DNA from 2 places in the Rothia koreensis genome. Region 2 is predicted to be linked to the other one. Evidence: predicted binding sites of a transcription regulator. Region 2 holds the regulator's gene; the other holds the start of a gene.
The links. Region 2 encodes LexA, which represses DNA repair genes until DNA is damaged. Its sites were predicted from a motif close to TCGAACANNTGTTCGA; they were not measured.
Positions count from the first base shown of each region.

Region 1: the regulator LexA is predicted to act here: its motif matches at 2,950-2,965, upstream of uvrA (excinuclease ABC subunit UvrA).

Region 1 covers NZ_CP197643.1:1,786,328-1,791,478, forward strand. The annotation lists gene ACTSLZ_RS07945 (DEAD/DEAH box helicase) at 1-276, opposite strand, end outside; gene ACTSLZ_RS07950 (formate--tetrahydrofolate ligase) at 387-2,087, shown strand; gene ACTSLZ_RS07955 (MBL fold metallo-hydrolase) at 2,184-2,849, opposite strand; gene uvrA (excinuclease ABC subunit UvrA) at 3,031-5,151, shown strand, end outside.
Region 2 covers NZ_CP197643.1:2,399,763-2,404,913, forward strand. The annotation lists gene hisB (imidazoleglycerol-phosphate dehydratase HisB) at 1-229, opposite strand, end outside; gene ACTSLZ_RS10660 (histidinol-phosphate transaminase) at 288-1,415, opposite strand; gene ACTSLZ_RS10665 (LysM peptidoglycan-binding domain-containing protein) at 1,442-1,831, opposite strand; gene lexA (transcriptional repressor LexA) at 2,159-2,899, shown strand; gene ACTSLZ_RS10675 (ATP-dependent DNA helicase) at 3,004-5,043, opposite strand; gene hflX (GTPase HflX) at 5,063-5,151, opposite strand, start outside.

The sequences.
Region 1 (5,151 bases), 610 kb from region 2:
ACGCTGACCCTGGGCGAGTCCGGCGAAGTGAGCGGCCACCGCGACCGTCGATTTGCCGGAACCTGTGGGGGTGGCCAGGATGACGTTCGCCCCGGAGGCTATGCCCAGAACGGCTTCGTCCTGCGCAGGATACAGCTCCATGTCCCGTGATGAGATCCAGTCGGTGAAGCCGTCGTAGATCTCCTCCTGGTTGAGGGGATTGGAAGCGTAGTCCCCACGGAAGTAGTGGTGATCCGATTCCGCGAATTTGGGGTCCAGGGCTTCGAGAAGTTTCATCGTTGACCATCGTACCCGCGGACCATGACATGCCGGTCCCCGGATTCGCCGTTCGGGAAGAGCGCCGGGACATAATGAATACGGCTGTTCCCGGAACACAGGAGTCAATCATGAACCTGCCTTTCCCCTCGGACCTCGAGATCGCCCAGGACGCGAAGCTGGAGCCCATCGCGGCGGTCGCTGCGCGCGCCGGAATACCGGAGGAGAGGCTTGAGCCCTACGGCAAGCACGTGGCCAAGATCGAGTTGGAGGCGACCTCCGGCGGAACAGCAACGGGCAGCAAATATGTGGTCGTTACCGCGGTGACCCCCACGCCCCTCGGGGAGGGCAAAACGGCAACGAGCGTGTCTCTGGCCCAGGGGATGGCGGCCAGGGGACGCAATGCCATGCTTGCGCTCCGTCAGCCGTCCATGGGCCCCACGTTCGGCATCAAGGGCGGAGCCGCCGGGGGAGGCTATTCCCAAGTCGTTCCGATGGAGAAGCTGAACCTGCACTTGACCGGAGACTTCCACGCGGTCACCGCGGCCCACAACATGCTGGCCGCAATCCTGGACAACCACCTTCATTTCGGCAATGAGCTGGACATCGACGAGCGCTCCATCACGTGGCGCCGAGTGCTCGATGTCAACGACAGATCACTGCGCAACATCGTCGTCGGACTCGGGGAACGCACCGACGGGGTCACCAGGCAAACCGGCTTCGACATCACCTCGGCCAGCGAAGTCATGGTGATCCTCTCCCTGGCCACGAGCCTGAACGATTTGCACGAGCGCCTGGCCCGCATCGTCGTCGGCCTGACGAGGAGCGGAGAACCCGTCACGGCCCGCGACCTCAAGGCCGACGGCGCGATGTCAGTCATTCTGGCCGACGCGATCAAACCCAACCTGATGCAGACCCTCGAACACACGCCCGCGCTGATCCACGCCGGCCCGTTCGGAAACATCGCGACGGGCAACTCGTCGGTCGTCGCCGACTACGTCGGTCTGGAACACGCCGATTACGTCATCACCGAAGCCAGTTTCGGTGCGGATATGGGAGCCGAACGCTTCTTCAACGTCAAATGCCGTACCAGTGGGCTGCGGCCGGACGCCGCCGTTCTCGTGGTCACCGTCCGCGCCCTCAAATCGCACTCCGGCAGATACCGCATCGTCCCGGGACAGCCACTGCCCGAGGGAATGCTCTCCGAAAGCCCCGAGGACGTCGATGCAGGCGCGGCCAATCTTCGCAAGCACATCGACATCGTCCGGTCCTTCGGCGTATCTCCCGTCGTGGCCATCAACGCATTCCCGACGGACCACGAATCCGAGCACGAGGCAATCCGAACGATCGCCGCAGAAGAAGGAGTCGAAGTCGCGGTGCACAGGGGAGTCTCACAAGGAGGGGCCGGCGCGACCGACCTGGCCGACGCCGTCGTGCGAGCCTGTGACGAGCCAGGGCGTCTCACGTTCACCTATGGCCTCAACGATCCTCTGACCACCAAGATCGAGAAGGTCGCGACCGAGGTGTATGGCGCGGACGGAGTGGATCTCAGCCCAGCGGCCGCACAGCAACTCGAACGCTACGAACGGCTGGGGTTCGGACGGTTGCCGGTCGTGATCGCCAAGACGCATCTTTCACTGTCCTCGGACCCCGGGCTGAAAGGGGCCCCGACAGGGTGGCGGCTTCCGGTGCGCGAGGTCCGGCTCGCGGCCGGAGCCGGATACGTGTACGCCCTCTGCGGAACGATCAGGACCATGCCCGGGCTGTCCCGCCATCCCGCCGCCGAACGGATAGGGTTCGACGAATCAGGGAATATCCAGGGTCTTTTCTGACCCCACCGCCGGGGCCGGACGCGTGAAACAAATCTGCCCCGGAAAACCGGGAGACCGGCGTTCCGGGGCAGAGGAGCCTCTGGCAGGGCGCAGCTTCTACCAGCCTCGCTGGGCCCACTCATCCAGATGGGGCCGCTCGGCGCCCAGAGTGGTGGACTTGCCGTGGCCGGGAAGGATGACGGTGTCGTCGTCGTAGACGTCAAAGATTTTCGTGGTCACATCGTGCAGGAGGGACTCGAAGGCTTCCGGGGAACCGGTCTTGCCCACGCCACCCGGGAACAGAGAATCGCCCGTGAAAATGTAGGTCGGGCCCTCCTCCGGGGTATAAGCCAGCGCAATGGATCCGGGCGTGTGACCGGCCAGGCCGATCACGTCCAAGGAGAAGCCTTCCAAATCGGCCGTGTCGCCGTCCTCGAAGGTGATGTCCATGGGTACGTCGATGTCGGACTCATCGGCATCGCCGCACGCGGTGAGCGCCTCCGAACGGGACTTGATCTCGGGCAGCGCTCGCACATGGTCCCAATGAGAGTGGGTCGTCACGATCAGCTGAACGTTTCCGCAGCAGGCGCACTGGGCGTCGACATCGTGGGCACCCGCGGCCACGAGTCGTGAAATCGAATCGGGGTCGTCCGCCGCATCGATCAACAGCTGGGTGCCGGTCTGCTTGCACGTCACCAGGTAGACGTTATTGTCCATGTCGGAGACGCTGATATAACGGATGGTGACCTTACCCAGGTCGATCTTTTCGGTAGCGATTGCCATCATGCCTCCGAGTGTAGGTCTTCCGACCCGCTCGCGCGCAACCCGCGCGCGAGAGACGTTCACCCTGGGCCGATTTCTCCACCGCGAGCCGCAGATTCGTTAGAATAAATCTTCGAATGGGGAGTGTTCGCGCCAGTCGCACGACCTCCCGGTCCGGAGCAACCACGCAGACAGGCAGGTCATGACCATTCAGCACGTTGAGGGACACGAACCCGGTATGCCGCAGGACCTCACCAGGATTCTGGTCAAGGGCGCACGGGAAAACAATCTCAGGAATGTGGACCTGGATATTCCGCGCAATGCGATGATCGTGTTCACCGGGCTCTCCGGATCGGGAAAGTCCTCTCTGGCCTTCGACACGATCTTCGCCGAGGGGCAACGTCGGTACGTCGAATCGCTGTCCGCGTATGCGCGCATGTTCCTGGGCCAGGTCGACAAACCGGATGTGGACTTCATCGAGGGCCTCTCGCCGGCGGTGTCGATCGATCAGAAGTCCACGTCGAAGAATCCGCGGTCCACGGTCGGCACTATCACCGAAATCTACGATTACATGCGTCTGTTGTGGGCGCGGATCGGGCACCCCCACTGTCCCATCTGTGGGGAGCCGATCGAGAAGCAGACTCCTCAGGCCATCGTCGACCAGCTCATGTCCTCTCCCGAGCGGACTCGATTGCAGGTTCTGGCGCCTATGGTGCGTTCCAGAAAGGGAGAGTTCGCCGATCTGTTCGCCTCACTGACCCAGCAGGGCTATTCCCGTGCAGTGGTTGACGGTGAGCAGATCCAGCTTGCGGAGGCGCCCAAGCTCAAGAAGCAGTACAAACATTCCATTTCCGTGGTGGTCGATCGTCTGGTCATCAAGGACTCGATCCACCAGCGCCTGACCGACTCCATCGAGACTGCGCTGGGACTTGCGGACGGAAGGGTCGTGGTCGATTTCGTCGACGACGATTCGGACGCAGGCCAGCGCACATTCAGCGAGAACCTGGCCTGCCCCAACGAGCACCCGATCGAAACCACGGAGATCGAACCGCGCGCCTTCTCCTTCAACAGTCCGTTCGGCGCCTGCCCTGAATGCGACGGCATCGGGTCTCGTCTGGAGGTCGATGAAGACCTGGTCATTCCCGATCCGGACAAGACCTTGGGTGAAGGGGCCATCGCTCCCTGGTCACAGGGCAAGTCCACGACCGAGTACTGGCTGCGCCTTCTGGCGGGTCTCGGAAAGGAAGTGGACTTCGACCTCAACACCCCATGGAAGAACCTGAGCAAAAAGGCCCGTCAGGCGATCCTCAACGGAAAAGACTTCAAGGTCGAGGTGTCCTACCGCAACCGGTTCGGCCGCGAACGCAGGTACACCTCCGGCTTCGAAGGCGTGTACGCCTACATCAAGCGCAAGCATGAGGAGACCGAGTCCGATTGGGCGAAAGATCGCTATGAACAGTACATGCGTCAGGTTGCCTGCCCCGCGTGTGACGGGGCCCGTCTGAACCCGACCATGCTCGCCGTCACCGTCGGTGGGGCCTCGATTGCCGAGGTCACGGCAATGTCGATGACGGACACCCAAAAGTTCATGGCCGGTCTGGAACTGTCGGAGCGCGAGACGAAGATCGCCGACCAGGTTCTGAAAGAGATCAATGCGCGCCTGCAGTTCCTGCTCGACGTCGGGCTCGACTACCTGAACCTGGAGCGTGCTGCAGCCACGTTGTCCGGCGGCGAGGCGCAGCGTATTCGACTGGCGACGCAGATCGGTTCCGGACTCGTGGGTGTTCTCTACGTCCTCGACGAGCCCTCGATCGGCCTCCACCAGCGGGACAACCGTCGCCTGATCGAAACCCTGAGCAAACTCCGGGACCTGGGCAACACCCTCATCGTGGTCGAGCACGATGAGGACACCATCAAGGAATCGGACTGGATCGTGGACGTCGGGCCGGGTGCCGGCGAGCACGGCGGCGAAATCGTCCACTCGGGCACGTACGAGGATCTCTTGTCGAATCAGCGGTCGCTCACGGGTGCCTACCTCGATCGACGCCGCGAGATCTCTCTGCCCTCGAACCGTCGCCCGATCGACAAGAAACGCACGGTCAAGGTGGTCGGGGCCAAGGAGAACAACCTGACGGGAATCGACGTCGAATTCCCCTTGGGCGTCTTCACCGCCATCACCGGTGTGTCCGGCTCGGGCAAGTCAACCCTGGTCAACGACATTCTCTATACCGCTCTGGCCAACAAACTGAACGGTGCCAAGCAGGTGCCCGGGCGGCATCAGCGCGTCGAGGGATTGGACCATCTGGACAAGATCGTTCACGTG
Region 2 (5,151 bases):
CCGTATCCTCCACGGTGTGGTGCACGTCCACGTGGGTATCGCCCGAGCATCGAATGTCCAGGTCGATCAGGGAATGCTTGGACAGCGCCGTGAGCATGTGATCGTAGAACGGCACGGTCGTCTCGATACGGGACCGCCCGGTTCCGTCCAGGTTGATGTCGACGGAAACCTTGGATTCGCTGGTTTCGCGGCTCATGCTGGCCGTGCGGGCCGATGATGGGGTCGTCATGACTCTCCTGCGGTCGAGAGGGCTCGGGCCCTCACTGTCTGGCTCGGTTCCGAAAGTCTCAGGTGCCGGCGGGGTCCAGGTCCCGCCGTCGCTCGATGTGCCTGTCCAGACTATCGAGAAAAGCGGTGGTTTCTTCCTCGGTCCCCGCCGTGACGCGCAGATGCCCCGGAATTCCGACGTCGCGAATCAGGACGCCGTCCTCCAGAAGGTCCTGCCACAGTCCGTGGCTGTCTCCCACCCCGCCGAAGAAGACGAAATTCGAATCCGAGGACGCGGGACTCAAGCCCAGGTCCCGCAAGTGCTCGACGATGCGGTCCCTCTGCTTCTTGATGTCCTCCACGTTGGCCAGGAGCCTCCCGCGGTGACGCAGGGCGGCCAATGCCGTGGCCTGTGTGACGGCGGACAAGTGGTACGGGAGCCTGACCAGCTTGATCGCATCCACCACGGCAGGAGCCGCCGCGAAGTACCCGATCCTGGCGCCCGCGAGGGCGAATGCCTTGCTCATGGTTCGGCTGACGATGAGTCGTTCGCGCCCCGGCAACAACCTGAGCGACGTCCGGTCGGGGTCCCTCGCGAACTCAGCGTAGGCTTCATCGACCACGACGATTCCGTCGAAGGATGTCGCGGCGTCGTACACGGCCTCGACGACCTCGGGGTCGAGAGCCGTGCCGGTCGGGTTGTTCGGGGAGCAGAGGATCGTGATGGCCGGCTGCTGATCGGCGACCTGACGTGCCGCGGATTCGGGAGACAGCGAGAAGTCCTCGGCCCTTTCCCCCGCCACAAACTCGGTGTTGGTCCCCGAAGCCAAGAGCGGATACATCGAATACGTAGGAACGAAACTCATGAGCCGGCGTCCCGGTCCCCCGAAAACTTGCAGGATCTGCTGGAGAATTTCGTTCGACCCATTGGCCGCCCACAGATTGTTCTGGTCGAGGCCGTGTCCCACGAACGCGGCGAGTTCTGAACGGAGCTCCGTGAAATCACGGTCCGGATAGCGGTTGAGCGAACGAGCCGCTTCTCGCACTCCTTCGGTCACCGCCTCCACAACCTCGGTCGGCATCGGATGCGTGTTTTCGTTGACGTTCAACGCGTACGGCACCTCGAGCATGGGGGCACCGTAAGGGGACCGACCGCGAAGGTCGTCCCGGAGGGGCAGGTTGTTCAGCGCGTCCAATGAGTCAGTCACCCCACTATGCTAAGGACCGCCGATCCTCACTCCGAAATTATCGGGACAATAAGACGCTGTCCGGGAGTAACCTGCCCGCTGCCCAGATCGTTCAGATCGTTGATCTTGTCCATGGTCACTCGAACATCCGCACTGGAGTCCACGTCCCGAGCGATGTCCCACAGCGTGTCCCCGCTGCCGACGACAACGGACTGCGTGGTCGAGGCGGCACTCTCCGTACCCGCCTGCGCGGTGCCGGGCACGAGGAACATCATGAGAGCCACCGCGACGACGACGACGGCGGAGAGCACCGGCACCCCGAAGAACACGAAACGGCCTCGGCGAGTCAGCGAGATGCGCGAGGTTCGAACACGAGCGGTCCCCACGTGACGGATCCATTCCGCGTCGCGGCTTGTGGTCTGAGTAAACGTGCTCATGCGAAGATCCCTTCGTATTCGGCGAGAGTGATGAGTATTCGAACTGGAGTTCGAGTTCGTACGTCTGTTCTACCAAAGTCTTCGAACACTGTCGAGAAAAATAGAACACATGTTTGATTTGCCACTTCCTCTGGCTTAGCCTGAGGGGTAAAGAAAATCGGTTGTACCGGCCGGAGCGCCTTCCCTCCGGGGAGGACTCCTCACGGTGCGACTTTCACCAAGCGCATCCGAACGGGCGACTGCACGATGACCGTTGTCGCCCGAGCCGTAGTTCCAGTACACACGGGGCGACTGACAACTTAAGCACCTCCAGGGAAGGACGAACCGGTGGCCACCCAGCTTCCTCACCAGGCCAAGCCGCTCACCCCGCGACAGCGCAAGATTCTCGAGGCGATTGCATCGTCCGTCGAGACGCACGGCTATCCACCGTCCATGCGAGAGATCGGCGACCTGGTCGGCCTGTCCAGCCTGTCGAGCGTGACCCATCAGCTCTCGCGGTTGGAGGCCCTCGGCCTCATCCGTCGCGATCCGAAGCGGCCGCGGGCCATCGAGGTGCTCTGCGAAACACCCGTGGGAGAAGACAGCCCCCGGTTCCCGGCTGCCGCGCCTCGGGAACGACCCGCCCCGGAACCGTCACGAGAAAAATCGAACGACAAGGTCGTGCCGCTCTTCCCGGAGACCCAACCGGATGGGGCCACGGCCCAGGTGCCGCTGGTCGGCCGGATCGCGGCAGGTGTTCCCATCACTGCTGAACAGCACGTGGACGACGTCGTCGCCCTCCCCCGTCAATTGGTCGGGCAGGGCCAGCTCTTCATGCTCGAGGTGCGAGGAGACTCGATGGTCGAGGCCGCGATCTGCGACGGCGACTGGGTTGTGGTCCGCCAGCAGAGCGACGCGGAGAACGGCGACATCGTCGCTGCGCTGCTCGACGACGAGGCCACGGTCAAGACCTTCCGGCAACGGGACGGGCACACCTGGCTGCTGCCTCAGAATCGACAGTACGAGCCAATTCTCGGAGACCACGCGACGATCATGGGCAAGGTCGTTTCGGTCCTGCGCTCCGTGTAAGTCCCGCCCCAGCCGGCGTCACTCGCTCCGGGGCACGCGCGCCTACGCCCGCGGCCTCGCCGCGCGTCCGCATCGGCCCGTCGGTGTGCGCCGGAGCCGCGGGATCACCCGGCGGCGAGCCTCCGCAGGGCGGCAGTGACCGTTGGCAGATTGTCGGTGGTCCACAACGGGGGCAGTGCGCTGCGCAGGAACCCGCCGTAGCGTGCCGTGGCGAGCCTGGAATCCAGGACGGCCACGACGCCGCGGTCGTCCTGCGAGCGAATCAGCCGTCCGGTCCCCTGGGCCAACCTGATGGCCGCGTGATAAGCCGAGACGGCCATGAATCCGTTCCCTCCGGTCTGGCTCACGGCCCGGGCCCGGGCGGAGGACAGAGGATCATCGGGACGCGGAAACGGGATCCGGTCGATGATCACCAGCCGACACGATTCGCCCGGAACGTCGACTCCCTGCCACAAGCTCATGGTCCCGAAGAGGCAGGTGTCGGCGTCTTCCGTGAATTCCTTGACCAGCCCGCGCAGTGAGGACTCGCCCTGGACGAGGACCTCCAGGTCAGAATTGTTCCTCACGTACTCGGCCGCCTGCTCGGCCCCTCGTTTGGAAGAGAACAGGCCCAAGGTCCCTCCGCCCGAGGCCTCGACCAGTTGGAGCACACGCTCGAGCTGTTCCTCTGAGACTCCCCGCGCCGGCTTCGGCAGGTCCGACGCGAGATACAGCATTCCCTGCTTGGGATAGTCGAAGGGTGAGCCCACGTCGAGGCCCTCCCACACGGGTGCCTTCTCGCCCATGAGTCCGAGCGAGCCGGCCACCGAGTCGAAGGAGTGACCGATGGCGAGGGTGGCCGAGGTCAGCACGACCGTACGGTCCTGGAACAAGCCTTCCCGGAGCCTCGACGCCACCGACAACGGCGCCACGTGAATGGTCGCCGGGTCGGTGTCTGCCGCGGCAACGTAACCGCGTCCCGGTTCCCAGCCCCCGACCCGGCTGATCCACACGACCTCGTACTTGCCGTCGGCCCCGAGCGTCCTCTCGGCCAGCTCGAGGATCTCGGTCAGGCGGGCTCGGGCGGTCTGTCGGCCGGCGTCGGCATCCTTGCCTTCGGGCTTGGTGTCGGACAGAGCCGCGCGGCTCGCGTCACGCACCAGTTCCATGGCTCTCTGCAGATCCGGGGTCAGACCGTGCGCCATGAGCTCCGCGGGCTTTCCGGTGCACGCGGCGTCCAAGGCGTCGGCGGCATCGGTCAGCGGGTCGTGGGAGGCGCTCGTGTGCTTGCGCACCGCTCTGGCCGCGGAGCGCACCATGATGGGAGAAATCGCCCCTGTCACGGCACCCGTGACCCGGTCGACGAGTTCGTGGGCCTCATCGACGATCACGGTGTCGTGCTCAGGAAGGACGCCGATTCCTTCGAAGGCGTTGATGGCCAGGAGTGCGTGGTTGGTGATGACGATGTCGGCCTCGCCGGCTTTCTGCCTCGCCAGTTCCGAGAAGCACTCTTCGACCAGGGGGCACTTGCGGCCGAGACATTCGGACGCGGTCACGGAAACCTGTCTCCACGCCTTGTCGCTGACCCCGGGCAAGAGTTCGTCCCGGTCTCCGGTGTCGCTCGTTTCCGCCCAGGAGCGGAGTCGCACGATTTCCTCGGCGAGACCCGTGCCGCCGCGAGACGGATGCCCGGATGCGGACGCCCCCTCGGAGTTCAGGGAGAAGAGCGCGTTGGGGTCTTCTTCCTCGGGGTACCCGCCCTCGAGTTTGTGCAGACACACGTAGTTGTTCCGCCCCTTGAGCAGGGCGACGTCGACCGGTCGCTCGAGCTGGTCGTCCAAGGTCTCGAGCAGGCGCGGCATGTCCCGGGTCACGATCTGCGCCTGGAGGGCCAAGGTCGCGGTCGCCACCACAATCGGGGACTCGGCGTCGATCGCGCGCCGGATCGCCGGAATCAGATAGGCCAACGACTTGCCCGTTCCCGTACCCGCCTGAACCAGCAGATGTTTGTTCGTCTCCAGCGCCTGGGCCACATGAGCGGCCATGCGCCTCTGCCCGTCGCGCCGTTGCCCGCCCGTCCTGTCGACGGCGGTGTCCAGCAGCTCCAGGACATCTTTGGCCCCTGGCAGCGTCTCCGGCTCCTCGCCCGTCGGAGCAGTATCCATGAATCCAGCCTCCGACAGCTCAGGCGTTCGAAATCGTGTAATCGTGCAGATCTGCCGCCATGTCCTGACGGACCAGAACGCTCATCCGCGTTCCGCCCTCTTCGAACT